One region of the Streptosporangium sp. 'caverna' genome, then DNA from elsewhere that is predicted to be linked to it. Evidence: predicted binding sites of a transcription regulator. Region 1 holds the regulator's gene; each other region holds the start of a gene.
What was found. Region 1 encodes LexA, which represses DNA repair genes until DNA is damaged. Its sites were predicted from a motif close to TCGAACANNTGTTCGA; they were not measured.
Positions count from the first base shown of each region.

Region 2: a site for LexA is predicted at 8,972-8,987, ahead of DKM19_RS12210 (SAV_6107 family HEPN domain-containing protein). Genes of this name have one in related genera too.
Region 3: a site for LexA is predicted at 6,407-6,422, ahead of ruvC (crossover junction endodeoxyribonuclease RuvC). Genes of this name have one in related genera too.

Region 1 is NZ_CP029711.1:8,092,668-8,102,581, forward strand. Features, by position in the region: gene DKM19_RS34805 (vitamin B12-dependent ribonucleotide reductase) at 1-622, opposite strand, end outside; gene nrdR (transcriptional regulator NrdR) at 708-1,169, opposite strand; gene DKM19_RS50045 (LysM peptidoglycan-binding domain-containing protein) at 1,510-1,776, opposite strand; gene DKM19_RS50050 (hypothetical protein) at 1,832-2,464, shown strand; gene lexA (transcriptional repressor LexA) at 2,537-3,247, shown strand; gene DKM19_RS34825 (NAD(P)-dependent oxidoreductase) at 3,311-4,177, opposite strand; gene leuS (leucine--tRNA ligase) at 4,481-6,949, opposite strand; gene DKM19_RS34835 (hypothetical protein) at 7,508-9,790, shown strand; gene DKM19_RS34840 (cytochrome P450) at 9,866-9,914, opposite strand, start outside.
Region 2 is NZ_CP029711.1:2,766,750-2,776,663, reverse strand. Features, by position in the region: gene DKM19_RS12250 (dihydroorotase) at 1-250, opposite strand, end outside; gene DKM19_RS12245 (aspartate carbamoyltransferase catalytic subunit) at 247-1,179, opposite strand; gene pyrR (bifunctional pyr operon transcriptional regulator/uracil phosphoribosyltransferase PyrR) at 1,176-1,745, opposite strand; gene DKM19_RS12235 (arginine deiminase) at 2,285-3,529, shown strand; gene DKM19_RS12230 (amino acid permease) at 3,741-5,180, shown strand; gene DKM19_RS12225 (universal stress protein) at 5,177-6,085, shown strand; gene DKM19_RS12220 (transcriptional regulator) at 6,357-6,851, shown strand; gene DKM19_RS12215 (PP2C family protein-serine/threonine phosphatase) at 7,066-8,199, shown strand; gene DKM19_RS12210 (SAV_6107 family HEPN domain-containing protein) at 8,277-8,723, opposite strand; gene DKM19_RS12205 (L,D-transpeptidase family protein) at 9,047-9,808, opposite strand.
Region 3 is NZ_CP029711.1:3,210,970-3,220,883, forward strand. Features, by position in the region: gene pdxS (pyridoxal 5'-phosphate synthase lyase subunit PdxS) at 1-404, shown strand, start outside; gene DKM19_RS14205 (alkaline phosphatase) at 533-2,218, shown strand; gene pdxT (pyridoxal 5'-phosphate synthase glutaminase subunit PdxT) at 2,385-2,975, shown strand; gene DKM19_RS14215 (YebC/PmpR family DNA-binding transcriptional regulator) at 2,979-3,731, shown strand; gene DKM19_RS14220 (sodium:proton antiporter) at 3,844-5,130, shown strand; gene eis (enhanced intracellular survival protein Eis) at 5,174-6,331, shown strand; gene ruvC (crossover junction endodeoxyribonuclease RuvC) at 6,455-7,042, shown strand; gene ruvA (Holliday junction branch migration protein RuvA) at 7,039-7,659, shown strand; gene ruvB (Holliday junction branch migration DNA helicase RuvB) at 7,949-9,007, shown strand; gene yajC (preprotein translocase subunit YajC) at 9,234-9,596, shown strand; gene secD (protein translocase subunit SecD) at 9,681-9,914, shown strand, end outside.

The sequences.
Region 1 (9,914 bases):
CGCTGGCCGTACCGCCGCTGGAGAGCAGCTCCTTGGAGGAGCGGATCCGGGAGAGGTTCACGCCGGAGCCCGAACCACCCTTGAAGATCACACCCTCTTCCTTGTACCAGTCGAGGATGGACTCCATCTGGTCGTCGACGGCCAGGATGAAACAGGCGCTGACCTGCTGCGGCGAGGCGGTGCCGACGTTGAACCAGACCGGCGAGTTGAAACTGAAGACCTGGTTGACCAGAGCGTGCTTGAGCTCATGGTCGAAGATCTCGGCGTCTTCCTCGGTGGCGAAGTAGCCGTGCTCGACAGCGGTCCTGGTGTAGACGCCCACCACGCGGTCGACGAGCTGCTTGAGGCTCCACTCGCGCTGCGGGGTGCCCACCGCGCCGCGGAAGTATTTGGTGGTCACAATATTGGCGGCGTTGACCGACCAGGACTGGGGGAACTCGACGCCCCGCTGCTCAAAGTTGATCGATCCGTCGCGCCAGTTGGTCATGACGATGTCACGGCGCTCCCAGAGCACCTCATCGTAGGGATGCACCCCAGGTGTGGTGAAGATGCGCTTCATCCTCAAACCCTTGTGCACTCGCTTGCCCCCACGTGTAACCGCGCCACTGACGGTTTCCGTCATGACTTCCCCCTTCCGGGGCTCTTGCGGAGCCCTCGAGTCGGATACATCAACGCGCCGCCCTGTCCCCCGGCGCTCGGGGTCTGATTCAGTCCTGCTTGATGGAACGCTCTGTCCTCAACTGCTCGATCTCCGCCTCGAAGTCGGCCAGGGTCTCGAATCCGCGATAGACGGAGGCGAACCGTAGGTAGGCCACTTCGTCCAGTTCGCGGAGCGGACCCAGGATCGCGAGCCCGACCTCGTGAGCGGCGATCTCCGCGCATCCGGTCGCCCGGATGCTCTCCTCGACCAGCTGGCCCAGCTGGGCCAGCGAATCCTCGCCGACCGGCCTGCCCTGGCATGCCCGCCGGACCCCGGCGACCACTTTGTCCCTGAAGAACGGTTCGGTCACGCCGCTGCGCTTACTCACCATGAGCAGCACCGTCTCCTGCGTGGTGAACCTGCGCCCGCACTCCGGGCACGTGCGCCTGCGGCGGATGGCGCCGCCGTCCTCGGTGGACCTGCTGTCGATGACCCGCGTGTCAGGGTGACGACAGAACGGACAATGCACGCGGTCGCCTCCTTGACCGGCCGAGCGGCTCATCCACCTCATGCACCTCGCGGCTCTCGGACCGAGACGCCTGCGCACGCCCCTCGAATAGTCGAGATGCGGTAATGGAAACACAATCTATGGTGAAGGATGTCGCCGAAGCCACTAGATGTTGTGGTCCAACGGTAGGAGTGTCGGACCATGAACGCAAGTTAGGAAGGCCCTTTGGAGCGAAGTCGCTGATCAGCCCTCATCGCCCGGCGTGTCGCCCCCGGAAGGTCCGTCGAACGGCCTCCCGGCTCACCGCGGACCTTCCGGCAATCTTTCGAACGAAACTTCGGAGACCTCTTGGGCCGTCCCCTCAGGGGGCCAGGCCATCGGGCAGGTAGAGCCGCGTCCCGGGCTGGGGCACAGAGCCGGACAGTCCGTTGAGATCCATGATCCGGCGAGCCACCCTGCCGGGATCGACCTCTCTCGTCGCCGCGTCCGCGATCTCCCGCAGCGTGTCGCCCTCGTGCACCACGACCCAGGGCAGGCCCTCGTGACCGCTCCGCTCGCCCGCCGAGGCGGCGTCGATGCGGCCCCCGATCCAGAGCCCTCCCAGAGTGAGCAGTGCGAGCACCGCCACCACCACGATTCTCCCACGCCGGGTGAGGCGGAGCGGCGCGTGAGGACGCCGGGCATTGCCCCGCGGGCCCGGCCGCGGGGGCGTCACCGCCCGGGCTCGCGGCGCCGGCACGGATCGCAGAGCCCTCGCAGATCGTGACGTCACCGCAGGTCGTGGCGTCACGGCTGATCGAGGCACCTTCGAGGATCTTGGTGGCGGCACGGATCGCAACGTCCTCGCGGACCGCGGCGTCGGCACGGATCTCGATGACGTCACGGGTTTCGACGGTGTCGCAGATCTCAGTGGTGTCGCGGATCCCGGCGTCGGCACGGACCTCGGCGGTGCCATGGATCCCGGCGCCGGAACGGACCTCGGCACGGACCTCAGTGGCGTCGCGGACCTCGACGACGACCCGGCCGGCACGGCCGGCACGGCGCCCGACGGCGGCAGAGATCGCCGCACCCTCGCGGGCGGTGGCGTTTTCGGTGTTCTCGGTGTTCTCGCGGACTCCGGTGGAGTCGCGGATCTCGGTGACGGCACGGATCGCAGCGTCGTCGCAGTCGGCTTCAAAATGGCCCCCATCCCTTCGACCTGGCCGAACACATGTCGAAGAAAGATCGGCGAATCGAACACGATGTCGATCGAACTCCCGTACGATGTTGTACACCACGCTGGCATCGATTTCGAGGACATTCGAACAATTGTTTGAATATGATCTTCGGTCGAGGTACGGTCGCTGTGTGCGACGTAATCAATACAGACCGGGATGCGAGGAGATCGCATGAGCGAACATGATGAGAACGGTTCGGCCACCAGCGACCTGGCGGTACGTAGGCGTGACTCTCTTGGCCTCACCCCCAGGCAGCGGAAGATCCTTGAGGTTATCCGTGACTCCGTGCAGCAGCGGGGCTATCCGCCGTCCATGCGGGAGATCGGCGAGGCGGTGCAGCTCACCAGCACCTCCAGCGTGTCGCACCAGTTGACGGCGTTGCAGCGCAAGGGTTACCTGCGCCGCGATCCACACCGCCCGCGTGCTCTTGAGGTGCGCCTTCCCGGCGAGCCCGCCCTGTGGATGGATCCCAGTGCCGGCGACGACGAGGCGCCGATCAACCGCCCGACCGCGGCCTACGTGCCGCTCGTCGGCCGGATCGCCGCCGGTGGCCCGATCCTCGCCGAGGAGAGCGTCGAGGACGTCTTCGCCCTGCCCAAGCAGCTCGTCGGCGAGGGCACGCTCTTCCTGCTCCAGGTGGCCGGCGACTCGATGATCGAAGCGGCGATCGCCGACGGCGACTGGGTGGTCGTGCGCCAGCAGCCCGTGGCCGACAACGGCGACGTCGTCGCGGCGATGATCGACGGCGAGGCCACGGTCAAGACCTTCAAGCGCAAGGACGGCCACGTCTGGCTGGTCCCGCACAACTCGAACTACGATCCGATCCCGGGTGACGAGGCCACCGTCCTGGGCAAGGTCGTGGCGGTTCTGCGCAAGCTCTGAGACGACGCATCCGAGGGGAGTGGGGCCGCCCGGTCAGGGCCGCGCCTCGCTCCCCTCCGGCGTTCAGCGACGCTGCTCCCGGAGCAGTTCCACGACCGCGGTGATGTCGGAGTCACTCCAGCCGCGCCCGGCGGCTTCCTCGTAGCGCCGTTCGACCAGCCGGGCGATCGGCAGATCAAGGCCCTTCGCCTCCGCGACCTCGGCGAGGAGTCGCACGTCCTTGGCGCCGAGCGGCGTCGTGAACCATCCGCGATGGTCGCCCCCGATGAGGTCGTCGAGCCGGTTGTGCAGGGCGGGCGCGATCGTCGGCCACTCGAAGAGGAAGTCCCGCAGGATCGCCTCGTCGAGCTCGGCCGCCTGGCCCGTGGCCACCACTTCCGCAAGAACGGCGATACCGGACATCATCAGGTAGTTGTTCAGGAGCTTGTACGTCAGGGCGCCTCCGGGATCGCCGCCGCAGTAGTACCAGCGCGCCGTGAAGGCATCCGACCAGATCGGCTTCAGCCGGTCCACGAGGTCGCGTTCACCGCCCACCAGGCCCACGGCCTGTCCCGCGACGACGGCCTGCGGGCCCCCGACGACGGGTGCGGCCACGAATCGGCCTCCCGGCGCCAGGTTCACCAGCGCGCGGGACGTGTCCGGAGAGACGGTGCTCATGTCGGCCACGACCGGTCCGCCGGGATCCGATCCGAGATCGGCCAGCCGGGTCATGACATCACGGACCGCCTGATCGTCGGCGAGCGACAGCAGTACGGCCTCAGCCCCCCGCGTGGCCTCGGCCGGCGACGGGGCCTCCGCGGCGCCGGCGTCGACGACCTCGGACGCCTTGCCTGGAGTCCGGTTCCAGACCGTGACCGCATGACCGCGTTCGAGCAACCGCAGGGCCAGCGCCCGCCCCATGTTGCCCATCCCGAATACTGATATCCGCATGTCCCATCCCTCTGTCAGCGAATGTCTTCCTCCTTTCGCGACCGGCTACGCGGGGACGGCACGAAGAGGTGCGAAGTCTTTACGACGACGCACCGAGGATGGGCCAGCGTGCTCCGCCCGACATGCCACGACCTCGCCGCATTCGACGGCGAAGACGGCACGGCGGGCTGGTCACCTTCGGTCGGGATCTCAGACCGGCGGACGGAGCCGTGAGGCGTCAGACATCCCGTGCCGCGTCACGCGCCCTGCGAGACGCCGCGTGACGCGGCACGGGAAATCTCCGGAGTCCGTCCGGAGATCAGATCAAGGGACGATGTTGACCAGCTTGGGCGCGCGGACGATGACCTTGCGCGGCACGCCGGACAGGAACGGCTGGATCTTCTCCGAGGCCAGTGCCAGAACCTCCAGCTCCGCGTCGGAGATCTCCGGGGAGACCTCCAGCCGGTCGCGCACCTTGCCGGCGACCTGGACGACGCAGGTGACGGAGTCCTGGACCAGCAGGGCGGGCTCGGCCACCGGCCAGCCGGCCTTGGCGACCGTGGCGGGGTGCCCCAGCCGCTCCCAGCCCTCCTCCGCGGCGTACGGCGCGACCAGCGACAGCATGACGGCCAGGGACTCGGCGGCCTCCCTGACCGCCGGGTCAGAGGCGCCGGGACCGGAGTCGATGGCCTTGCGGGCCGCGCTCGTCAGCTCCATCATGCGGGCCACCGCGACGTTGAAGCGATGGGACTCGATCAGTCTGGTGACCTCTTCGATGGTCCGGTGGACGACCTTGCGCAGGCTCAGGTCACCGGTGGTGAAGTCCGCGCCGGGAGCCGACGCCGCGCCGGCCTCGGTCATGACACGGAACGCGCGGGCCAGGAACTTCTGCGACGCGGCCGGGGAGAGGTCGGCCCAGTCGATGTCGTCCTCGGGCGGGCCGGCGAACACCACGGTCAGCCTGACCGCGTCCACGCCGTAGGAGTCGATCTGCTCGCCCAGGTCCACGCCGTTGCCCAGCGACTTGGACATCGCCTTGCCCCGGTTGATCACCTGTCCCTGGTTCAGCAGGCGGGTGAAGGGCTCGACGAAGTCGACCATGCCCATGTCGTGCAGGACCTTGGTGAAGAACCGCGAGTACAGCAGGTGCAACACGGCGTGCTCGACGCCGCCGACGTACTGGTCGATCGGACCCCACTTGCGCAGCTTCTCCACGTCGAACGGACCGCCCTCGTAGGTGGGGTCCACGTAACGCAGGAAGTACCAGGAGGAGTCGACGAAGGTGTCCATCGTGTCGGTGTCGCGCTTGGCCGGGCCACCGCACTTGGGACAGTCGACGTTGACCCAGTCTTCGGCCGAGGCCAGCGGGGAGACCCCCTTGGGGGTCAGTGCCTCGCCGCGCAGGTCGGGCAGGGTGACGGGCAGCTGGTCGTCGGGGACGGGGACCTCGCCGCAGTCGCCGCAGTGGATGATCGGAATCGGGCAGCCCCAGAAACGCTGGCGGGACAGCAGCCAGTCGCGCAGCCGGAAGTTGACCGTGGGCCGACCGGTGCCCCGCTCGCTCAGGACCTCGGTGATCCTCCGGATCGCGTCGGCCTTGGTCAGGCCGTCCAGCGGGCCGGAGTTGACCATCGCGCCGTCGCCGGAGGTGGCGACGCCGGTCTCGCCGGGGTCGGCCAGGCCGGTGTGCACGACCACGCGGACGGGCAGGCCGAAGGTGCGGGCGAAGTCCAGGTCGCGCTGGTCGTGCGCGGGGACCGCCATGATCGCGCCGTGGCCGTAGTCGGACAGCACGTAGTCGGCGGCCCAGACCGGCATGCGCTCGCCGTTGACCGGGTTGATCGCGTAGCGGCCCAGGAAGACGCCGCTCTTCTCCTTGTCGGTGGACAGCCGGTCGATGTCGGACAGCTTGGCCACCTCGGCCCGGTAGGCCTCGAACGCCTCGCGCCGGTCTTCGGTGACGATCTCCTCCGCCAGCGGCGCGTCCGGGGCGACCACGAAGAAGGTCGCGCCGTACAGGGTGTCGGGACGGGTGGTGTAGACGGTGACCGGCTCGTCACGGCCCTCGATCACGAAGTTGACGTCGGCGCCCTCGGAGCGGCCGATCCAGTTGCGCTGCATGGTCAGCACGCGCTCCGGCCAGCCGTCCTTCAGCTGCTCCATGTCGTCCAGCAGCCGGTCGGCGTAGTCAGTGATCTTGAAGTACCACTGGGTCAGCTCGCGGCGGACGACGTCGGCACCGCAGCGCTCGCACCTGCCGCCGACGACCTGCTCGTTCGCCAGCACGGTCTGGTCGTTGGGACACCAGTTGACCAGGCCGCCCTTGCGGTAGGCCAGGCCGCGCTCGAAGAAGCGGATGAACAGCCACTGGGTCCACTTGTAGTACTCGACGTCGCTGGTGTGCAGGCGGCGGGACCAGTCGAAGGAGACCGCGTAGCGCTTGAAGGAGTGGGCCTGGGTCTCGATGTTGGCGTAGGTCCACTCGGCGGGGTGCGCGTTACGCCGGATCGCCGCGTTCTCGGCGGGCAGGCCGAAGGAGTCCCAGCCGATGGGGTGCAGCACGTTGTAACCGCGCTGGAACCAGTAACGCGAGACGACGTCGCCGATGGCGAACACCTCGGCGTGGCCCATGTGCAGGTCGCCCGAGGGATAGGGGAACATGTCGAGCACGTAGCGTCGCTCACGCGTGTCAGAAGGGTCGTCGGAGCCCCGGAAGGGGTCGAGTTCCTCCCATCGCTGCTGCCACTTGACCTGCAGCGCCTGCGGGTCATAGTGCTGCGCGTCACTCTGCATGTCGGCTTGCTCGCTCACGTCAATCTTCCCTCGGTATAAGTCTGTGCAGATGATCAGGCCCGTTCTGCCCCAATGGAAAAACCCTCCGCTCACGCGGAGGGCAGCCGCATCGGCGGGGACTCAGAGCCAGGAAAGCCGATGCGGCCCGGTAAGCAGCAGGGTCGCGGCATGCATATCCCAAGCCTATCGCAGTCCATCACGTCATATTCGTGGCCTGGGGAAACAAGACCGATCATGGCGAAAGGGGGACAGGCGGACCGACAGGTCGACACAATAGGAACGTTCATACATCTGGACAAGACGAGACCAGATGGCGATACACCTGTTGTGACCTCGTACGTCCCCCCGCTTACTCTCTTTACCGTGGCATATTCAGTTGAGCCAGGGCAGGGCCCGGATCCGTCGGAGGTCGGCCTGCCCATGCAGGATCCACCAACCGACCCCACCGGACTCCAGTTCAGGGGGGCGTTCGCCAGTTTCCCTGCGAACTCCCCTGTCTCACGTGAGACCATGCCCAATACCCTTAATTCGGGCACCCGCGCGGGAGGTAAGGAAAGCATGGCCTCGGAGCAGTCCAGCCAGTCCCACCCGCCTCGGGCATGGCCGGAGGCAGAAGAGCCACCGCCCACCTGGGCGCAGGATCCCCTTGGCACCAGCAGCCCCCGACTCCCTCTCCCCCAGGACGAGCCCCGAGCCGACGGCTCCTGGCAGACCTCCCCCGGCACCACCTCTCCCGGCAACGGCTGGCAGCAGGCCGCCGCACCGCAGGGAGGCAACGACGCCCGGCAGCAGGCCCCCGGCCCCCAGGGAAACGGCGACGGCTGGCAACAGGCCTCCTCCGGCAACTCTGCCCCCGGCAACGGCTGGCAGCAGGCCGCCGCCCCTCAGGGAGGCAACCCAGGCCGCCTTCCGGGAGGCGGCGACGGCTGGCAGCAGGCCGCCGGCTCCCAGGGAAGCGGTGACGGCTGGCAGCAGGCCGCCGCACCGCAGGGAGGCAACGACGGGCGGCAGACCCCGGGCTCCCAGGCCGACGCTTCCTGGCAGACCTCTCCCGGCAATCCTTCTCCCGGTAACGGCCGGCAGCAGGCCTCCGGCCCCCAGAGCGGCGGCCCGAGCCGCCTGCCGGGGGGCAGTGACGGCTGGCAGCAGGCCTCCGGCCCTCAGGGAAACGGCGGATGGCAGCAGCCCTCCCCCGGCGCCCCCTCCCCCAACGACGGCCGGCAACAGCCCTCCCCGGGCAACGGCCGGCAGGCCTCTTCCCTTGAGAACGTGTGGCTGCCGGCCACCCCGGCGCAGGGAGGCAACGACACCCGGCAGCAGGCCCCCGGCCCCCAGGGAGGCGGCCAGGCCCGCCCGCAGACTCCCGGTTCACCTCCGGCCGAGCCCTGGCAGACCTCCGCGGCGCCGAGGGAGAACCTCGGCTCCTGGCCGCCGGCTCAGGGGGCCGACAACGGTGCGTGGCCCCCTACTCCTCCGGTGGAGAGCACGGCGTGGAACGCGGGTCCCCCCGCATCGCGGGATCCGCTCTTCTCCCCTCCTTCCTGGGCGAACCCTCCAGCCGAAGCCCCCACCTCCTGGACGAACCCCCCGGCCGAAGCGGCCCCTGCCTCTTGGGCGAGCCCCCCTGCCGAGGTCCCCGTCGCTCCGTTCGGCGGTGCTCCCTCCGGCAACGGCGCCCCTCTCGGCAACGGCATGAGCAACGGCGGCACCAACGGCGGCAACGGCGCGGGCCCCGCACCGCGGCGCAGCTACGGCGTGCCGGACAATCCCGCCATGTGGGCTCTGGCCGCCGCGACCGCCGCGGCCACGTCGTCGGCCACACCCGACGTCCCCGTCTTCCCGCCCCGGGGACCCGACGTTCCGCCTCCCGGCAACAGCCCTCATACCCAGCAGACCGTGCAGATGCAGATCCCACAGGCTCCGCCGACGCAGCCGGGTCAACCGGGTCAGCCGGGCCACCACCTGAGCCGGGATCCGTCCGACCCGAACAAGCCGTTTGTCACCGCGGGCCAGATCAGTGGCCCGAAGACCCCTCCGCCCGAGCGTCAGCAGGAGTTGTGGAACACGGTCTTCGGTGAGAACTACCAGGGCATGGACGAGGAAGAGGATCTCGAGGGGCAGGGCAGACCCGTCTGGGTCTTCGCCCTCGCGGGCTCCGTGGTCCTCGCGCTGATCCTCGCGCTGCTCTGGGCGTTCATCGCCGGACCGCTGGCCTCCACCGAGGAGGAGCCCACCACCTCGACGGCCAAGCCCGTGGCCACCGGCAAGAGCGCCGCCAAGCCCAAGCCGGTGGGCCGTCTGCCGCGCTTCCCCGGCGAGGCCTCGCCCGTCGCCGGCACCCTCACCGACCAGGGGGCCGGGATCACCCTGGCCAAGCTCAGCACTCCCTGGCGGCAGGACCAGCGCGCGACCGTGCCCACGGTCTTCGGATTCTCCACCCGCCAGTATCTCCCCGCGGGCCCGGACTCCACGGGCAAGACGCAGTTCGCCCAGGTGATGTCGGGGCCGCTCTCGCCCCGGCTGAAGAGCAAGTACACCTCACCGGAGAACCTCGCCCCCGTGATCAACGCGGTGGCGTCCGCCGGTCGTAAGAAGTTCTTCCCCGAGGACAACACCGCCCGCAAGACCGCCCAGCAGACCCTGACCGTCAACGGCCTGCCGGGTCAGCTCGCCGCCTATGAGATCACCTCTGGCGAGGCCAAGACCACCATGGTCGTGGCCGCCGTGAGCACCGGCGCCGACCTGCCCGCGATCGTCTACATGTCGGTGCCGGACAGCAAGAAGGAACTGCTGCCCGACATCAACACCGTCTTCAAGTCGATCAAGGCGTCGACCTCTTGACGTCCTCCCCGGCTCTGAGAGCCGGGGATTCCGGCACTCGGCCTTCCAGCCGGGTGCCGGCGGTTCGCGAGTGGCTCAGAACTCGCATTTCATGTGCTTGATCCCGTTGATGAAGCTGGAGTAG
Region 2 (9,914 bases), 5.3 Mb from region 1:
GGACGGCGGTGTAGCCGCCGAGGGCCGCGGCGCGGGTGCCGGTGGCGACGGTCTCCGCGTCCTCGCGGCCGGGCTCTCGCAGGTGGGTGTGGAGGTCGACCAGGCCGGGCAGGGCGATGAGCCCCCGGGCCTCGACCGTCTCGTCGCCGGTCAGCTCCTGGCCGATCTCGGCCACGACCCCGTCGCGGATCAGGATGTCCTGCGGCTCGCCGCCGAGGATGCTCGCGCCCTTGATGACGATGCTGCTCACTGAATCTCTCCCCCGAGGTCGGCGCCGCCAAGCAGCAGGTACAGGACGGCCATGCGTGTGGTCACACCGTTGGCGACCTGCTCGACGATCGTCGAGCGCGGCGAGTCGGCCACCTCGGCCGCGATCTCCATTCCGCGGTTCATCGGGCCGGGATGCATCACGATGGCCTCGTCGGGCATCCGGGCGACCCGGTCGCGGTCGAGGCCGTAGCGGCGGCTGTACTCCCGCTCGGTGGGGAAGAACGCCGCGTTCATGCGCTCACGCTGCACGCGCAGCATCATCACCACGTCGGACTTGGGCAGCACGGCGTCGAGGTCGTAGGAGATCTGGCACGGCCAGGAGTCCACGCTCACCGGGAACAGGGTCGGCGGGGCGACCAGGGTCACCTCGGCGCCGAGCGTGCTGAGCAGCAGCACGTTGGAGCGGGCCACCCGGCTGTGCAGCACGTCGCCGACGATGGTGATCTTCCTGCCGTCCAGCGAGCCGAGGCGGCGGCGCATGGTGAAGGCGTCGAGCAGTGCCTGGGTGGGGTGCTCGTGGGTGCCGTCACCGGCGTTGACGACGCTGCCGCGCACCCAGGTGGCCAACCGGTGCGGCGCGCCGGAGGCGCCGTGCCGGATGACGACGGCGTCCGCGCCCATCGCCTCCAGGGTGAGCGCGGTGTCCTTGAGCGACTCGCCCTTGGAGACGCTGGAGCCCTTGGCGGAGAAGTTGATGACGTCGGCCGACAGCCGCTTGGCCGCGGCCTCGAAGGAGATCCTGGTCCGGGTGGAGTCCTCGAAGAAGAGGTTCACCACGGTACGGCCGCGCAGGGTCGGCAGCTTTTTTATGGAACGTTCCGAGATCTTCGCCAGTTCGTCGGCGGTGTCCAGGATCAGCAGGGCGTCGTCGCGGCTCAGGTCGGCCGCCGAGATCAGGTGCCGCTTCACTTCTCGTCCTCCTTCAGCAGCAGGACCGCGTCGCGGCCGTCGTTCTCCTCCAGATAGACCTTGACGATCTCGGACTTGGAGGTCGGGAGGTTCTTGCCCACGTAGTCGGGCCGGATGGGCAGCTCGCGGTGCCCGCGGTCCACCAGGGCGGCGAGCTGGACGGCCTGCGGACGGCCCAGGTCGTTGAGCGCGTCGAGCGCGGAGCGGACGGTGCGGCCGGAGTAGAGGACGTCGTCGACGAGGACGACGATCTTGCCGTCTATGCCGTCGGCGGGCAGCTCCGTGCGGCCCAGCGCGCGGGCGGGGCGGAGGCGGAGGTCGTCGCGGTACATCGTCACGTCGAGGGATCCGACGGGCACGGAACGGCCCTCGAACTGCCTGATGTGGGCGGCCAGGCGGTGGGCCAGATGGACGCCCCGGGTGGGGATTCCCAGCAGGACGATGTCCTGCGCGCCTTTGGTGCGCTCAAGGATCTCGTGGGAGATGCGGATCAGCGCGCGGTTGATGTCAGGCCCTTCGAGGACCGCACGTGCGCTGCTCTGAGCATGCGAAATGGCATCAGCCAAAGAAAACACCACCTTTCCCGCCTCACAGGACGGGGCTTAAAGGAAGCCGACGCCCCCACGGTAGCAGCCGGAGCCTGACTCCTCGGAATCACCCCCTTAGCTCACTGACATGGACAAACCACCAACACGGCTCGATGCGCGGCCCCGTCGACGGCACGGGTTTCGCCCCCTCCCCCACGGGGATCTTTTCGGTATTACTCATGAATTTGGGTGATATGTGAGATTTGTGCCAATAAGCGTGAAGTGGGAGGATCTTGTCATGATCGCCCGCGCGCCCTCGCCGGAGAGGAGACGATCCGTGATGATCCGGCTGACACAACCGAAGCGCCCGGGCACGGCGCACGCGGCCTCCCGGCGGCCGCCGTCCCCGTCGACCTCGTGGGCTCCGGTGACTTCGACGGGATCCCTCTGATCACCGCCTCCGCCCCGCATGTCTCGCACCGTCCCGCCGTTCCGGGAGGGCAGGCCCCGCCTCCGGGGCCCCGGGGGCGGGGCCTCCGCACCCCGGACGATCTCGTTCGCGACGACGAAGGAAGACCATGACTTTTCACGTCGGTTCCGAAGTGGGCCGCCTTCACCAGGTCCTGCTGCACAGGCCCGAGCTGTCCCTGAAGCGGCTCACCCCCTCGAACATGCACGACTTCCTCTTCGACGACGTGCTGTGGGTGCAGCGCGCGGTGGAGGAACACGAGGAGTTCCAGGGAGTGCTGCGCGACCGCGGCGTCGCCGTCCACCTGCTGACGGATCTGCTGCGCGAGACGATCGACATCCCCGAGGCCCGCAAGTTCGTCCTCGACCACATCATCGACGAGCGGTACTTCGGGCCGATGGCCGTCGACGCCCTCCGCAACGCGCTGGACGCGATGGACTCCGCCGAACTCCAGCTGTATCTCACCGGGGGCATCACCAAACGCGAGCTCGTGGAGAGAGGTATCGACCCCAAGAGCCTCGCGTTCCACACGCTCGCGCCGGACGACTTCATCCTGCCGCCGCTGCCCAACCACCTGTTCACCCGTGACACCTCCTGCTGGATCTACGACGGCGTCTCCATCAACGCGATGAAGAAGAAGGCCCGCCAGCGCGAGACCGTGAACTACGAGGCCGTCTACCGCTACCACCCGCTGTTCGCCCCCGGGTACGACAGGCCGGGCGAGGGCGGCTACAACGTCTGGATGTCCGGGCTGCCCGCCGCGCCGGCCACGATCGAGGGCGGCGACGTGCTCGTCATCGGCCGGGGGGCGGTGCTGGTCGGGATGAGCGAGCGCACCCAGCCGCAGGCCGTGGAGATGCTCGCGCGGAGCCTGTTCGCCAAGGGGTCGGCGGAAAAGATCGTCGCGTTGAACATGCCGAAGGCGCGGGCGTTCATGCATCTGGACACGGTCATGACCAACGTGGACGTCGGGGTGTTCACCAAGTTCGCGGGCCTGGGCATGCTGCCCTCCTACACGGTCGAACCCGGGGACAACGAGAAGGAGCTCAAGATCACCGATCACGCTCCCGAGGACATGCACCGGGCCATCGGGCGGGCCATCGGCCTGGACGACATCAAGGTCCTCACCCCGACGCAGGACGTCTACTCGGCCGAGCGGGAGCAGTGGGACGACGGCTGCAACGTGCTGGCCCTCGAACCCGGCGTGGTCGTCGCCTACGAGCGCAACACCACCACCAACAACTTCCTGCGCGGCCACGGCATCGAGGTGATCACGATCCGGGGCAGCGAGCTCGGCCGCGGCCGCGGCGGCCCCCGATGCATGAGCTGCCCGCTCGAACGCGACGGAATCTGAACAGAACATGACCCGGAACCCGATGAAAACCGACCGGAAACTGGAATGAATCCGGGGAGAGAGACAGGCGCCATCACCTCGCCCCGCACCACCCGGACACGGGAGGACGTGTTCTGACCGAGGGTCCCCGCCCGCCTTCCGGCGGACAGGGCCCGGCCGGCCCCCCTGACAGACGGATCATCGCCGCACAGGCAGGGGAGGGAGACGACACATGGCTTCCGTGGACATGGCTTCCGTGGCGCATCGGCTGTTCCGCACCAAACCCACCGACCAGATCATCGCCGAGGGCGGCCACGGCGAGGGCGGGGAGCTGCGCCGGACCATGACCCTGTGGCAGCTCACTCTTTTCAGCGTCGGCGCCACACTCGGCACCGGCATCTTCGTCATCCTCGGCCAGGCCGTGCCCAAGGCGGGACCCGCGGTGGTGGTCGCCTTCGTGCTGGCGGCGATCACGGCCCTGTTCTCGGCCCTCTCCTACGCCGAGCTGGCCGGCACGATCCCGGTCGCCGGCTCGTCCTACTCCTACGCCTACGCGACCCTGGGCGAGCTCGTGGCATGGGTGTGCGGCTGGTGCCTGATGCTGGAGTACGCCGTCTCGGTGGCGGCGGTGGCGGTCGGCTGGGGCGAGTATCTCAACCACTTCTTCCGGGACCTGTTCGGCTGGGAGCTGCCCGCCTCCGTCACCCACTCCCCCGGCGTCCAGGGCGGCGTGCTCAACCTCACCGCGATCCTGATCGTCCTGCTCGCCACCTGGCTGCTGCTGCGCGGCGCCTCCGAGAGCGCCACCGCCAACGCGATCTTCGTGATGATCAAAGTCGTGGTTCTCGTGTTCTTCTGCCTCGTGGCCTTCACCGCCTTCAGCACGGGCAACCTGACGCCGTTCGTCCCCATGGGGATCGCCGGCATCACCGCCGCCGCCTCGCAGGTGTTCTTCTCCTACATCGGCTTCGACGCGGCCTCGACCGCCGGGGAGGAGGCCAAGAACCCCAGGCGGGACCTCCCCCTGGCGATCGTCTTCTCGCTCGTCATCGTCACGGTCGTCTACGTGGCGGTGGCGCTGGCCGCCGTCGGCGCCATGCCGTGGCGGCAGTTCGACCCCGAGAGCACCGAGGCCAGCCTCGCCCTGATCGCGGACCGGGCCACCGGCGCCACCTGGCCGGGCCTCATCATCTCCTTCGGCGCGGTCGTCGCCATCGCCAGCGTGGTCCTCACCGTGCTGTACGGCCAGACCCGCATCCTGTTCGCGATGGCACGCGACGGCCTGATTCCGAAGATCTTCGAGAAGGTGGATCCGCGCCGCCAGGTCCCGGTGGCGAACACGCTCATCGTGGCCGCGTTCGTCTCCGTGCTCGCCGGGTTCATCCCGCTGGGCCAGCTCGCCGAGGCCACCAGCATCGGCACCCTGTTCGCCTTCGCCATCGTCAACGTCGGCGTGCTGGTGCTCCGCCGCACCCGGCCCGACCTGCCTCGCAGCTTCAGGACCCCGTTCTTCCCGATCACGCCGATCCTCGGCGTGATCTTCTGCGTCATCGTGATGCTCGGGCTGGCGGGGGTCACCTGGCTGGCCTTCGCGATCTGGATGCTGGTCGGCCTGGCCGCCTACTTCCTCTACGGCTACCGCCACTCCCGTCTCAACCGGAGCCTCGGATGAAGATCGAACACGTTCTCGCCGGATTCGTTCCCGAGTCTCGGTGCCGGGACGGGCTGGCGCTGGCCGTACTGCTGGCCAGGCAGGCCGGCGCCCGGCTGACGGTCGCCTACGTCCACCCGCCCGCCTGGACCACGCCCGGCCCCGGGAAGATCGACGCCGAATGGCAGGCGTACATCGCCGAGCAGACCGCCCAGACCCTCGAACAGGCTCGGCGACTGCTGGCGGAGGTGCGGGACGTGCCGATCGACTACGTCTCCCACGGCAACCGGGGCAGCGGGCGCGGTCTGGCCGAACTCGCCGCCCGGACGGACGCCGACGTGGTGGTCATCGGCTCGGCCCCGCGGGGCGGCCGGAGCCGCATCTCCCTCGGCAGCACCGCCGACCAGCTCCTGCACGGCTCTCCCGTGCCCGTGGCGCTGGCTCCCAGGGGGTACGGCACCTCGCCCCCACCCGGGCTCCGGCAGCTGACGGTGGCCTACCGGCGCGATCCGGCCGCGGGCCAGGCCGTCAGGCAGGCCGTCACGCTCGCCACGCAGCTGGACGTGCCGCTGCGCCTGATCACCCTGGTGGTGAGCGGCGGGCGGCACTCCGTGGTCAAGGAGATGCTCGCCCGGGTGCGCGAACAGGTCGCGGCCGACCTCGAGACGGTGGCACGCGGTCACCGGCCGGTACGGGCCGAGGTGGAGGTGCTGGAGGGCAGGGACGTCGCGGCGGCGCTCGCCGGCGTCGACTGGCCCGCCGGGGCGATGCTGATCTGCGCCTCCAGCCAGGCAGGGCCGTTGCGCCGGGTGTTTCTTGGCGATGTCTCGTTGAAGATCATACGCTCGGCGCCGTGCCCGGTGATGATGTTGCCCAGAAACCTGCAAAAGAAGTCGAAATCTGGTGAAAAGTCGGGAAACACGTGAGAGTTCACGATGTGGAATAGGACAAGTGTGGCGTTTGAGGCGGACCACACCGGACCGGATTCGACATCTTTTTTCCAATCAGCTTGACCTTAGGCTCCCACAGCTTTACCGTCACTGTCCGTAACCACACCTCGCGGCGTTATCGGGTGAACCCTGACGCTCTGGTCACCGAAGGTGCCTACCCCGGGCACCAACCCGGTGGATGGGGCATAAGTTGCGAGGTAGCACAATCAAGTTGAGAGCAGCACATAGAGAGCCGGGGGGCCAACCGATGCCGTCTGAGTACGCCAAGTCGCTGGGTGCACGACTCCGCGCCATTCGCACCCAGCAGGGCTTGTCCCTGCATGGAGTCGAAGAGAAGTCCCGTGGACGCTGGAAGGCGGTTGTCGTTGGCTCCTACGAGCGCGGCGATCGCGCTGTCACCGTGCAGAAGCTTGCCGAGCTGGCTGATTTCTACGGGGTGCCGGTCTCGGAGTTGCTGCCCGGGGGAGCCGCTCCAAGCCCCCTGGGTCCGACACCGAAACTTGTGATCGACCTTGAGCGCCTTGCCCAGCTCCCCAAGGAGAAGGCGGGTGCGCTTGCCCGTTACGCGGCCACCATTCAGAGCCAGCGTGGCGACTACAACGGCAAGGTGCTGTCCATCCGTCAGGAGGACCTCCGCTCGCTCGCCGTAATCTACGACAAGTCCCCCACCGAGCTCACCGAGGAGCTCATCAGCTGGGGCGTCCTGGACCCCGAGGCACGCCGCGCCGTCGAGGCTTTCTGACGGTCGTCCGGTCGTGGGTGCGCCGGGGTCCGGCGTGCCCACCCCACCGGAAATCCTGCTCTCAGCGGAACATCGCCTTCATTCCACCGCAGGCGACAGTGGTTGTGGTAGGAAAAGGCAAACATGCATTTAGCGAGATGTGGTGGACATGGCTTCGGGAGAGGATCGGCACGACCACTCTCGACCGCGCCCGAAGAGCCGTCGCCAAGCCGTCATGGCGTCCCTGGGATCGACCAGGACGCGCGCCTTCCTGAGGCTGCTGGCGTCCATCGGCACCAGTAGGACCCAGGACACCCTGAAGCTCCTGCCGTTCGTGGTCATGGGCGCGGTGGCCGTCGTCGACCTCGCCTCCGGCCCCACCGCCGGCCTGCTCTCCATGCTCGCCCTGGGCCCGGCCTTCGCCAGCGTGGCCTGTGGCCTGGCGCGCACCACACTGGTCGGTGCCGTCGCCCTGGCGCTGTTCGTCGCTCTCGGCCTCTACAACGACATCCTCTGGACGTCCCGCACCAACATCACGATGATCGCCATCCTCGGCGTCACCATCGCCAGCGTGCTGGCCAGCGCCGGGCGGCTCCGCCACGAGCGGCAGCTCGCCGACGTCCGCTCGGTGGCCGAGGCCGCCCAGCGGGTGCTGCTGCGGCCGGTGCCGCGCCGGGCGGGGCCCGGGATCGGTGTGGCCGTCTCCTACACCTCGGCCACGGCGGAGGCCAGGATCGGCGGTGACCTGTACGAGGTGGTCACCACCCCGCACGGGGTCAGGATCATCGTGGGAGACGTCCAGGGCAAGGGCCTGGAGGCCGTGGAGACCGCCGCGGTGGTGCTCGGCGCCTTCCGGGAGGCGGCCCACGACGAGGGCAAGCTCCAGGGCGTGGTGGTCCGCCTGGAGAACGCCCTGACCCGGGAGCTGTCCGGCGAGCAGTTCGTCACCGCCGTGCTCGCCGAGATCGGCGCCGGCTCCACCATCACCGTCATCAACTGCGGCCACCCGTCGCCCATGGTGCTCTCCGCCGACGGCAAGAGCTGGTTCGCCGATCCGCCGGACGAGGCGCTCCCCCTGGGCATGAGCTCGCTGAAGGCCATCGAGCCCATGCCGTACCACATCCCGTTCGAACCGGGCGGCCAGGTGCTCTTCTACACCGACGGGGTCATCGAGGCACGCAACGGAAGGGGTGCGTTCTATCCCCTGTCCTCGCGGGCGCACCTGCTCAACGGCTCCGACCCGCAGCTCTCACTGGACGCCCTCCGCGCCGACCTGCTCCGCCACGTGGGCAGGCCGCTGGGCGACGACGCCGCCATGCTCCTGCTGCGCCACCGCGTCACCTACCCGACGGCCTCCGCCGCCGCCTAGGCTCTTCCTCCGGCCGTGCCGTTCAGGTCATGCCCTGACCCCTGACCGGCCCCGCCTTCCACCGGAAGAGAACACGATCAACCCGCGAGGGGCACGCGGCCCGGCAACCTGGGCTGCGTGGGCACGCCGAGCAGCTGCTCCACCGCCGTGACGAACCGCTCCGCCTCGGAGATCAGCTCCTCCGCGTCCCGCGACGACACCACGCGCGTCATCCCGGCCTCGGCCGAGGCCCGCTTGGCCGCGCTCACCTCGAAATACGGCGCCCAGTCGGCCAGCCTGGGCTCGGCCTCGGGCAGCAGCTCCCAGGCACTGCGAAGCCGGCGCCTGCGGCCGTCCATGGGACGGGGTCGTGCGGCCAGGATCGCCGCGGCGGCCCTGAGTGCCGCCAGGTGGGCGGCGACGTAACGCGTGGCGGAAGTCTGGGCGGCGGCCGCCTCATCGAGGCAGTCGCGCGCGTCTGTGAGGTGTGCCCGCACCGTAGGGGACAACCGGGGCCCACCGGAATCGCTGAGCCGAGGGGTCATGTGCTTCAGCCTCCTTGGTCGCAAGCGGCTCCCGGCGATTTCGCCGGTGAAGTCACACTTGCAGACCCCACCGACAAATTCACCGGGCGGCCGGACGAGGAGCTTCCCCTCTCCCCGCCCGCCGCGACCTGGCCCGATCGACTCCCGCCGATGACATGGACCAGATCGACCCGCCCTGGACGCGGGTCACGAACCCCGCGTCATTACATCGAACATAAATTCGATCACTCATAGTGTCAAGTAAAACCACGAACAAAAGTTCGATCTTCGTTGAAAAGCAAAAGCCCCGGGAGATCAAAATCTCCCGGGGCCTTCACCTGCGACTATCGGACGAACCTGCCCCGAACGTGCACGGGAACCCCCGTGCCGACCAGGCCGGGAAGGACCTCCGCCACCTGCATCGGCAGTCGAACACAACCGTGAGAAGCCGGTGCCAGAGGCACGGACAACGCGCCGTGGAAGGCGATGCCGCCGTTGAAGAAGATCGGGTTGTAGAGCTGGCCCAGATAGGACTTGTGCCAGCCGTCCCTCCGCCAGGTCGTCTTGTAGTCACCGGTCGGCGTGCGGGCGTCACCGCAGAACCGCTGGGGCTTCCCCTGCCAGGTGGCCGTCTCGCAGTACGCGATCCCGCTGCCCGAGGAGATGTGGCTGATGAGCTTCACCCGGCCGTTGACGTAGAGGACCAGCAACTGCTTGGCGAGGTTGACCTCGACCCTGGTCGGCTTGCCGCCCGGCACCAGCACCTTCGGAGCCCGCGGGATCTCCATCGCGTTCCAGGTCCTGCTCGCCACGGTGCTGGTCGGCGAGATGCCGTTGACCTTCTGGAAGGCCCAGACCGCCGACAGCGTCGACCCGCCGTACCGGCCGTCGATCCTGCCCGGCGCGTAGCCGAGCTCCGCCAGCCGGGTCTGGAGCACCTTGACCTCGGTGCCCTTGGCCCCGACCTTGAGCGTCTTGCCGGGCGCGGCGAACCTGGACGCCTCGACCCTGGACGCCGCCGTGGACACCTCGGCCTTCGCCACGACGACCGGGGCCGCCGAGGTGACGGACTGGGCGTTCGCGACTCCGGCGGATGAGAGAAGCACGGCGCCCGCCGTCATAAGCGCGGCCACTCCGAGCCGTTGTCCAACCCTCACTTAAAATCAACCCCTTACATCGCTAGAGATCGAATCAAGGGACCATAGCGTACGA
Region 3 (9,914 bases), 4.9 Mb from region 1:
CCACCCACATGCGCAAGATCAGGGGCGAGCTCAAGCGCCTCTCCTCGCTGCCCGAGGACGAGCTGTACGTCGCGGCCAAGGAGCTGCAGGCGCCGTACGAGCTGGTCGCCGAGGTGGCCAGGACCGGCAAGCTGCCCGTCGTGCTGTTCACCGCGGGCGGCATCGCCACCCCGGCCGACGCCGCGATGATGATGCAGCTCGGCGCCGAGGGTGTGTTCGTCGGCTCGGGCATCTTCAAGGCCGGCAACCCGGCCCAGCGTGCCGCCGCGATCGTCAAGGCAACCACGTTCCACGACGACCCCGACGTCATCGCGAAGGTCTCCCGCGGCCTCGGCGAGGCCATGGTCGGCATCAACGTCAGCGACATCCCGGTTCCGCACCGCCTGGCCGACCGCGGCTGGTAGGGAGTTTCGGGGAAGGCGGCATCCGTGAAGGATGTCGCCTTTTTCATGACCGGAGAAGTTCACTCTCCTGTCATGATGATCGGCAAGGCTGACGGGCATTCGTGCCTGATCACTCTGGGAGGCCCCCCATGTCCCGGCTCACCCGACGGTCATTCCTTGTCACCGGCATCGCGGCGGGCGCGGTGGCCGGTGTTCCCGCCATGGCGAACGCCGATCCCGGCCCCGCCGCCTCGGAGAGCGCCGCCTCCCTGGCCTCCCGTGGCCTGAGCGCCAACCCCTTCACGCTCGGCGTCGCCTCCGGAGATCCCGACGCGAGCGGCTTTGTCATCTGGACCCGCCTGGCACCCCAGCCTCTCGCCGAGGACGGCCTGGGCGGGATGCCCGGCCGGCGCTTCTCCGTTGACTGGCAGGTTTACAGCGACGAGGCAGGCCGCCGCGTCGTGCGGCGGGGCGTGGCCGCGGCGACCCCGGAGTGGGGTCACAGCGTCCACGTCGAGCTGGACGGGCTCTCCTCGGACCGGGACTACTGGTACCGCTTCAAGGTCGGCCACTACGTCTCGCCGATGGGCCGCGCCAGGACCGCCCCGCACGCGTCCTCCTACGGTTCGGGCCTGGCGATGGCCTTCGTCTCCTGCGCCCAGTACGAACACGGCTACTTCACCGCCTACGGGCGCCTGGCCGAGGAGCAGCCCGACCTGATCCTGCACCTGGGCGACTACCAGTACGAGTACCGGCGTGACACCTACACCATCCCCGGCGGCAACATCCGCCACCACGAGGGTCCCGAGACCGAGAGCCTGGCGAACTACCGTCAGCGGCACGCCCAGTACAAGACCGACCCCGACCTGCAGGCCGCGCACGCCGCCGCGCCCTGGCTGGTCGTCTGGGACGACCACGAGCTGGACAACAACTGGGCCGACGAGGTGCCGGAGAAGCCGGAGGTCCCCCAGCCGGACTTCCTCACCCGGCGCGAGGCGGCCTTCCGCGCGTACTACGAGAACATGCCGCTGCGGCGCGGATCCATCCCGCGGGGCATCGACATGCAGCTCTACCGGCGGATCCAGTGGGGGCAGCTGGCCAACTTCCACATGCTCGACACCCGGCAGTACCGCAGCGACCAGGGCTGCGGCGACGGTTACGACGACTGCCCGGAGGCGGTCGACCCCGCCCGTTCGATCACCGGTGCGGCGCAGGAGCGCTGGCTGCTGGACGGCTTCCGCCGCTCGCGGGCGCGGTGGGACATCCTCGGTCAGCAGGTCTTCTTCGCCCAGCGCGACAACAACGCCGGACCGGCCAAGATCACCAGCCAGGACGCGTGGGACGGTTACGTCGCCTCCAGGCAGCGGATCACCCAGGGCTGGGTCGACGCCAAGGTGCGCAACCCCGTCGTGCTCACCGGTGACGTGCACGCCCACTGGGCGAGTGACCTCAAGCTCGACTACGACGACCCCACCACGCGCACGGTCGGTTCGGAGCTGGTCGCCTCCTCCATCACCACCGGTGGCGACGGCGCCGACTCCGACCCGAAGACCCAGCCGTTCCTGACCATCAACCCGCACCTGAAGTTCTACAACAACCAGCGCGGCTACGTGATCACCCGGATCGGGCGCGACCAGCTCACCGCGGACTTCAAGGTGCTGCCGCAGGTCACGCAGGCGGGCGCGGAGGCGTACACCAAGGCGACCTTCGTGATCGAGGACCGGGTTCCGGGCGTCCAGCAGACCTATCTGCGCCCGCTCGACCCGTCGGCCGCCAGGACTCCCGGGGTCGACCGGATCCAGGAGGTCGTGGACCTGGAGACCAAGCGTCCCTGATCGTCGCCGGTCGCGGGGCGGCGCACCCGGAGGGGCGCCGCCCCTTTCGCGGCCGGGAGGCCCGTCCCGGCGCGGTCCGGTCCTGCCGGCGATGATCGGGTTTGGGGCGATCCACGGAGTGGTCATACGCTAGGAGGGCATTCCAGGCCCGTTGAAAGGACCATAGGTGACCATCGCCCCGACGATCGGCGTGTTCGCTCTGCAGGGAGACGTGCGCGAGCACGTGCGCGCGCTGGAGGCGGTGGGCGCGAAGGCGGTGGCCGTACGGCGTCCCGCCGAGCTTGAGGCGGTCGACGGGCTGATCATCCCCGGCGGGGAGTCCACCACGATGTGGAAGCTCGCCGAGACGTTCGAGCTGCTCGAGCCGCTCCGGATGCGGATCAAAAGCGGTATGCCCGCCTACGGTTCCTGCGCCGGCATGATCATGCTGGCCGATCGGATCGAGGGCGGGATCGAGGGGCAGCAGACGATCGGCGGCATCGACATGGTGGTCCGCCGCAACGCCTTCGGACGTCAGGTCGACTCCTTCGAGGCCGACATCGACTTCGCCGGGCGCGGCGAGATGCGCGCGATCTTCATTCGCGCTCCATGGGTGGAATCCATGGGTTCCGATGTCGAAGTGCTGGCACGGGCCGAACCTGGGGATAGGATCGTCGCGGTCCGCCAAGGACCGCTGCTCGCCACGTCCTTCCACCCGGAACTTACCGGGGATGTCGGTGTGCATTCATATTTTGCTGAGATGGTGAGGGAGTTCTAGGCGATGTCCGGCCACTCCAAATGGGCGACGACGAAGCACAAGAAAGCCGCGCTTGACTCCAAGCGGGGCAAGCTGTTCGCCAAGCTCATCAAGAACATCGAAGTCGCGGCCCGGACCGGCGGCCCCGATGTGGACGGTAATCCGACGCTTTTCGACGCCATCACCAAGGCGCGCAAGAGCTCGGTCCCGATCGACAACATCGAGCGTGCCCGCAAGCGCGGCGGCGGCCTGGAGGCCGGCGGCGCCGACTGGCAGACCATCATGTACGAGGGTTACGCCCCCGGTGGTGTCGCGGTGCTGATCGAGTGCCTCACCGACAACCGCAACCGGGCGGCCACCGGGGTTCGCGTCGCCCTGAGCCGCAACGGCGGCTCGCTGGCCGACCCCGGCTCGGTCTCCTACATGTTCAACCGCAAGGGCGTTGTGCTCGTCCCCAGGGCGGGCCTGTCCGAGGACGACGTGCTGACCGCGGTCCTCGACGCGGGAGCCGAGGAGGTCAACGACCTGGGCGACCAGTTCGAGGTCGTCTCCGAGGCCACCGACCTGGTCCCGGTCCGCAAGGCCCTGCAGGACGCCGGGATCGACTACGACTCGGCCGAGTCGAGCTTCATGCCGACGATGAGCGTCCCGCTCGACGAGGACGGCGCGCGCAAGGTCTTCAGGCTGATCGACGCGCTGGAGGACGACGACGACGTCCAGAACGTCTGGGCGAACTTCGACGTCTCCGACGAGATCCTGGAGAAGCTCGACGCGTAACCGTCCGGAGTGCCCGCCTCTCCGCAGGGAAGGCGGGCATTTCGCGGTTCCTGGGTAGCCTCGGGCCCTCTGTGAGGTTTGTCCTTTAGGTCAAGGGCATATCAGGCGGACCATGGGGAACCCTGACCTGATCTTTACGTTGGCGGGCATCGCCGCCCTGCTCGCGGCCGTGCTGCCCCGGCTGCTCAACCGACTGCCCTTCTCGCTGCCGCTGGCCTGCCTCATCGGCGGGTTCCTGCTCTACCTCCTGCCCCTCGACCTGCCCGGGCCCGATCCGGTGGCCCACCGGGCACTGGTCGAGCACGCCACCGAGATCTGCGTGCTCATCTCGCTGATGGGCGCCGGACTGGCGATCAACCGCCCCTTCGGGCGGCGAAACTGGTCCTCCACCTGGCGTCTCCTGGGATGGACGCTCCCGCTGACCGTGGCGGGGGTGACCGCGGCCGCCTACGGCCTGCTGGGATGGCCCCTGGCCGCGGCGCTGCTCCTGGGCGCGGTGCTCGCCCCGACCGACCCGGTGCTCGCCTCCGACGTGCAGGTCGGCGAGCCTGTCGACTCGGAGAAGGCCGACGACGAGGTCCGGTTCACCCTCACCTCCGAGGCCGGCCTGAACGACGGCCTGGCCTTTCCCCTGGTGTACGCCGCGATCGCCCTGGCAGCCGCCGGGGGCGCCGGATGGATCGGCGAGTGGGCGCTGGTGGACCTGCTCTACCGGTGCGGGGCGGGTGTGGTGTGCGGCCTGCTGATCGGAAAGCTGCTGGGCCGGTTGTTCTTCCGCGCTCAGGTGTCCGATCTGCGGCTGGCCGAGCACCGCGACGGCTTCGTGGCGCTGGGCGCGACGTTCCTGGTGTACGGCCTGACCGAGCTGGTGCACGGATACGGCTTCATCGCGGTGTTCGTGACCGCGTGCACCATCAGGGCCGCCGAGCGCACCCATGGATACAACGGGGTTCTCCACGGTTTCATCGAGCAGATCGAACGGCTGTTCACCGCCTGGCTGATCGTGCTGCTCGGCGGGTTCGTGGCGGCCGGAGGCCTGGCCTCGCTCACCTGGGAGGGCGCGGCGGTCGCCCTCCTGCTGCTGCTGGTGATCCGGCCGCTGACCGGATGGCTCGCGGGGCTGGGCGGCCCGGCGGGGCCGAGGGAACGCGGGGTGACGGCCTTCTTCGGCATCCGGGGCATCGGCTCGCTGTTCTACCTCGCCTACGCTCTCGGCCAGGCCGACTTCGGCGTGCCCGCCGACGAGCTCTGGGCCGTGGTCGCCTTCACCGTGCTGGCCTCCCTGGTCGTGCACGGCGTCACGGCGACGCCGATCATGGCGCGGCTGGACAGCCTGCGCGACAGGGTGGGAAAGGCAGAGGACGAGGAGAGTGCCGAGCCCGCGGCTCGGCACCTTTGACCCGGATTCACCTTCTCCACCCGGTCGCCTATGTTTGGTGACCGTGGAGCTACGTGATCTGACCGTCGACGACTTCGACGCGGTCCTGGACAATCGCAAGCGCGCCTTCGGGCCGATCTCCGACGGCGAGGTGGACACCTGGCGCAGGCATGTCATCCCGGTGCTCGCGGGCGGGAGGTATCTCGGCGTCGTCGACGGCCCCCGGCTCGTCGCGATGAGCAAGATCAACGATCTCACCCAGTGGTGGCACGGCAGGCCGATTTCGATGGCCGGCATCGGCTCGGTGACGGTCGCGCCCGAGGACCGCGGACGCGGCGTCGGCCGGATGCTGATGCGGGCCACCATCGACCGCTGCGCGGATCTCGGTCACCCCATCTCGGCCCTCTACCCGGCCACCACCCGGATCTACCGGTCACTCGGCTGGGAGCACGCGGGCGCCATGCACCGGGCCACCCTGCCCGCAGAGGCCCTGCGCACGATCAGGCCCACCGAGCAGGTCAAGGTCCGCCGGATGGGCCCCGACGACGCCCCCGAGGTGATCGCGATCCTCAACCGCGTCCACGCCGCCACCCACGCCTCCGGTCCCATCTGCTGGGACGAGCGGATCTGGCGCCTGTGGCTGGAGAGGAAGGACGACTTCCTCTACCTGGCCGACGACGGCTTCCTCATCTATCGCTGGGACGGCGGCGACATCGAGGTCGACAACCTCGTCGCGGGCTCGGAGGCCACCGCCCGCGCCCTGTGGTCGCTGGTCGGCTCGTCCTCCTCCGTCGCCGCGTCGGTGCACGCGGTCGTCGCCCCCGACGACCCGGTGTTCTGGCTGATCGGCGACCGCCCCAGGGACGAGGTCGGGCAGACCCGCTGGATGTTCCGCGTCGTCGACCTCGCCGAGGCCGTCGCCCGGCGTGGCTTCCCCGCGGGCGTCACCCTCGACGCCGTGATCCAGGTCGACGACCCCCATCGCCCCGCCAACTCCGGCCCCTGGCACCTGTCCGTCGCGGACGGATCCGGTACGGCCGAGCCGGTGGAATCCCTGCCGGGCGCCGTCCCCGTCTTCACCGCCGGCGCCTTCTCCGCCCTGTTCGCCGGGGTCCCGACCGCCACCCTCCGCCGCTCGGGAACGCTCACCGGCCCGACGGACGCCCACGAGGTCTTCGACGCCGCCTTCCACGCCAGGCCGCATATGCTTGACCACTTCTGACGGCCGGTGGCGGAGCCGTGCACGGCGTGTCCGCACAGCCGTGCACGGCGTGCCCTCACACGGTAGAGTCGGGCACCGAACAGGTGTTCGGCGAGCGGAGGCGTGTCAGTGCGGTTGCCCGAGCTGCGGGTGATGGGGATCGATCCCGGGCTGACCCGGTGCGGGCTCGGTGCCGTCGAGGGGCGGCCCGGGGCGCCGCTGAGCCTGATCAAGGTAGGAGTCGTCAGAACGCCGGCCGATGACGATCTCGGAGCCCGGCTGGTGGCGATCGAGGCGGGCATCGAGCAGTGGCTCGACGAGGTCAAGCCCGACGCGGTGGCCGTGGAGCGGGTTTTCGCCCAGCACAACCTCAGGACCGTGATGGGCACCGCGCAGGCGTCCGCCGTGGCGATCCTGTGCGCCTCCCGCAGGGGGCTGCCGGTCGCGTTGCACACCCCTTCCGAGGTCAAGGCCGCGATCACCGGCAGCGGCACGGCCGACAAACAGCAGGTGGGAACCATGGTGACCCGGCTGCTGCGGCTGGACGCCATGCCCAAGCCCGCCGACGCCGCCGACGCGCTCGCGCTCGCGATCTGTCACGTGTGGCGGGGCGGGGCCCAGAGCAGGCTGGCCGAGGCGGTGGCCAAGGCCAAGACCGGGCCGGGAACGACCCCCGCGGCCTACTTCCGGGGGCAGGGCAGGGCCGGATATTCGAGAGGAACCACCAAGTGATCGCCTCGGTTCGGGGACAGGTGACCGCCATCGCACCGGAAGGGGCGGTGGTCGAGGTCGGCGGGGTGGGCATGTTCGTGCACTGCACGCCGGGCACGCTGGCAACGCTCAGGATGGGCGAGGAGGCCAGGCTGGCCACCTCGCTCGTGGTCCGTGAGGAGTCGCTGACGCTGTTCGGCTTCGGGAGCGACGACGAGCGCGGGATCTTCGAGATGCTGCAGACGGCCAACGGGGTCGGTCCCAAGGTCGCCCTGGCGATGCTGGCCGTATACACGCCCAACGCGCTCCGGGTGGCCGTGGCGAGCGCGGATGTGAAGGCGCTGACCAGGGTTCCGGGGGTGGGGCCCAAGGGGGCCCAGCGGATCATCGTCGACCTCAAGGGCAAGCTCGGCACGCCGGAGGAGACCGTCAACGCCGCGCTCAACGGCCATGTGACCGTGCCCGTCTGGCGGGATCAGGTGCACTCGGGCCTGGTCGGTCTCGGTTACTCGGCCAGGGACGCGGACGAGGCGGTCGCCGCCGTCACGCCCCAGGCCGACGCCGAGGTGCTGGAGGGCCGGACCCCGCAGGTGGCCGCGCTGCTCAAGGCCGCGCTCCGCGCGCTGAGTGTCCGATGAGGGGCTCCCGCGGGCGGACGCCCGACGATCACCACGGGTTCGCCCCCGGTGATCGCCGGAGGCCCGTGCCTGAAAATCGCCGGGGGCTCGCGCCTGATGGTCGGGGACTTGCGCCTGGTGGTCGAGGGCTTGCGCCTGATGGTCGCCGGAGACCCGTGTTCGATGGTCGCCGAAGGCTTATGTTCGATGGTTGCCAGAGGCTCGTGTCCGATGGTCGCCAGAGGCTCGGCGGAGCGGAGGGCGCCCGCATGAGCGTGACGGAAACCCGCGTGTGTGAAGGTGGATCGGCGTGAGTTCGGAGCGGGATCTGGTGTCGCCGGACGCCGAGGGCGACGAGCAGTTCATCGAGGCGGCGCTGCGGCCCAAGCGGCTGGAGGAGTTCATCGGCCAGGCGCGGGTGCGCGAGCAGTTGTCGCTGGTGCTGCAGAGCGCGCTGCGGCGTAACCGGCCGCCGGACCACGTGCTGATGAGCGGCGGGCCCGGGCTCGGCAAGACGACCCTTTCCATGATCATCGCGACCGAGCTCTCCGTGCCGCTCCGGATCACCTCGGGTCCCGCGCTGGAGCGGGCGGGTGACCTCGCGGCGATCCTGTCGACGCTCTCGGAGGGCGAGGTCCTCTTCATCGACGAGATCCACCGGATGGCCAGGCCCGCCGAGGAGATGCTCTACCTCGCGATGGAGGACTTCCGCGTCGACATCGTGGTGGGCAAGGGGCCGGGGGCGACCGCGATCCCCCTGGAGATCGCGCCGTTCACCCTGGTCGGGGCCACCACCAGGGCCGGAATGCTGCCCGCGCCCCTGCGCGACCGTTTCGGTTTTGTCGCGCACATGGACTTCTACTCGGTCGCCGAGCTGGAACAGGTGCTGCACCGCTCCTCCCGGCTGCTCGCCGTCAGGCTTCCCGGCGACGCGGCGCACGAGATCGCCGGGCGATCGCGGGGCACGCCCCGTATCGCCAACCGGTTGCTGCGCCGGGTCCGCGACTTCGCCGAGGTGCGCGCGGACGGGGTGGTCACCAAGGACATCGCCTCCGCGGCGCTGAACCTCTACGAGGTCGACGCCGAGGGGCTCGACCGGCTCGACCGGGCGGTCCTCGGAGCGCTGCTGCGCAAGTTCGGCGGCGGGCCCGTCGGGTTGTCCACGCTGGCGGTCGCGGTGGGGGAGGAGCCGGAGACGGTGGAGGTGGTCGCGGAGCCGTTCCTGGTGCGGCAGGGCCTGCTGGCCCGCACTCCACGGGGCCGGGTCGCGACCGCGGCGGCCTGGGTGCACATGGGCCTGACTCCGCCACCGGACGCGTTCGGAGCCTCGCTCCTTGTAGACCTTGGGGATGATCTGGGACAGGTCTGACGTTGGGTTTGGGTAGGGGAGTCGTACAGCGTTGATCACAAGTCGGTGACGACAGTATCGAAATGGGAACTTCCCTGCGCGCCGAATCGTGACTTCGTTGCCGCGCTTCTAACAGCTCGCCTAAACTCCGAGGCTTGGCTGGCTGTGTAGGCTGACGTGCTGAGCGGCGTGGCCGTATATGACGTCCGGCGCCCGGCCGGCCATTTTCAAGAGAAGGAGCGGCCCTGTGGGCAGCTATTCGAGCCTTATCATGATCGCTCTGATGGTCGTGGTGTTCTACTTCCTGCTCATCCGTCCGCAGCGTAAGCGGCAGCAAGAGCAGACCCAGATGCAGAACAGCCTCGCCACGGGCACCAAAGTCATGACCACGACCGGTCTGTTCGCGACCGTGGTGGCGATCGACGCCGACGACGTGATCCTGGAGATCGCGCCCGGTGTCGAGACCCGCTGGGTCAAGGCGGCGATCGGCCGCGTCCTGACTCCTGTTGACGATGTGGAGGACGAAGGCGTCACGAACATCGACGACAATGTGACTGACACCGTGGAACAGCACGGCGACAGCCAGGATTCGACGACCAAGAAGGCATGAGCAGGCTCACCACCAACCCCCTATAGCCGAAAGAACTGACGACCAGTGGCCCGACCGACCAGTGGCCAGAGCAGACCGGGGCGTATGCTCCTGGTGCTTCTGGCGATCATTCTCGCCATGGGCGGGGTTATGCTGCTCAACAAGGCATACGCCCCCCTATATGGCCTCGACCTCGCCGGCGGCACCACGGTGACGCTGCAGCCAATCACGCCGAACGGCAGCGCTCCCACAGACGAGAGCCTCGACCTGGCCGTGAACATCATCCGTAATCGGGTGAACGGCAGCGGCATCTCCGACGCCGAGGTCGTCAAATCCGGT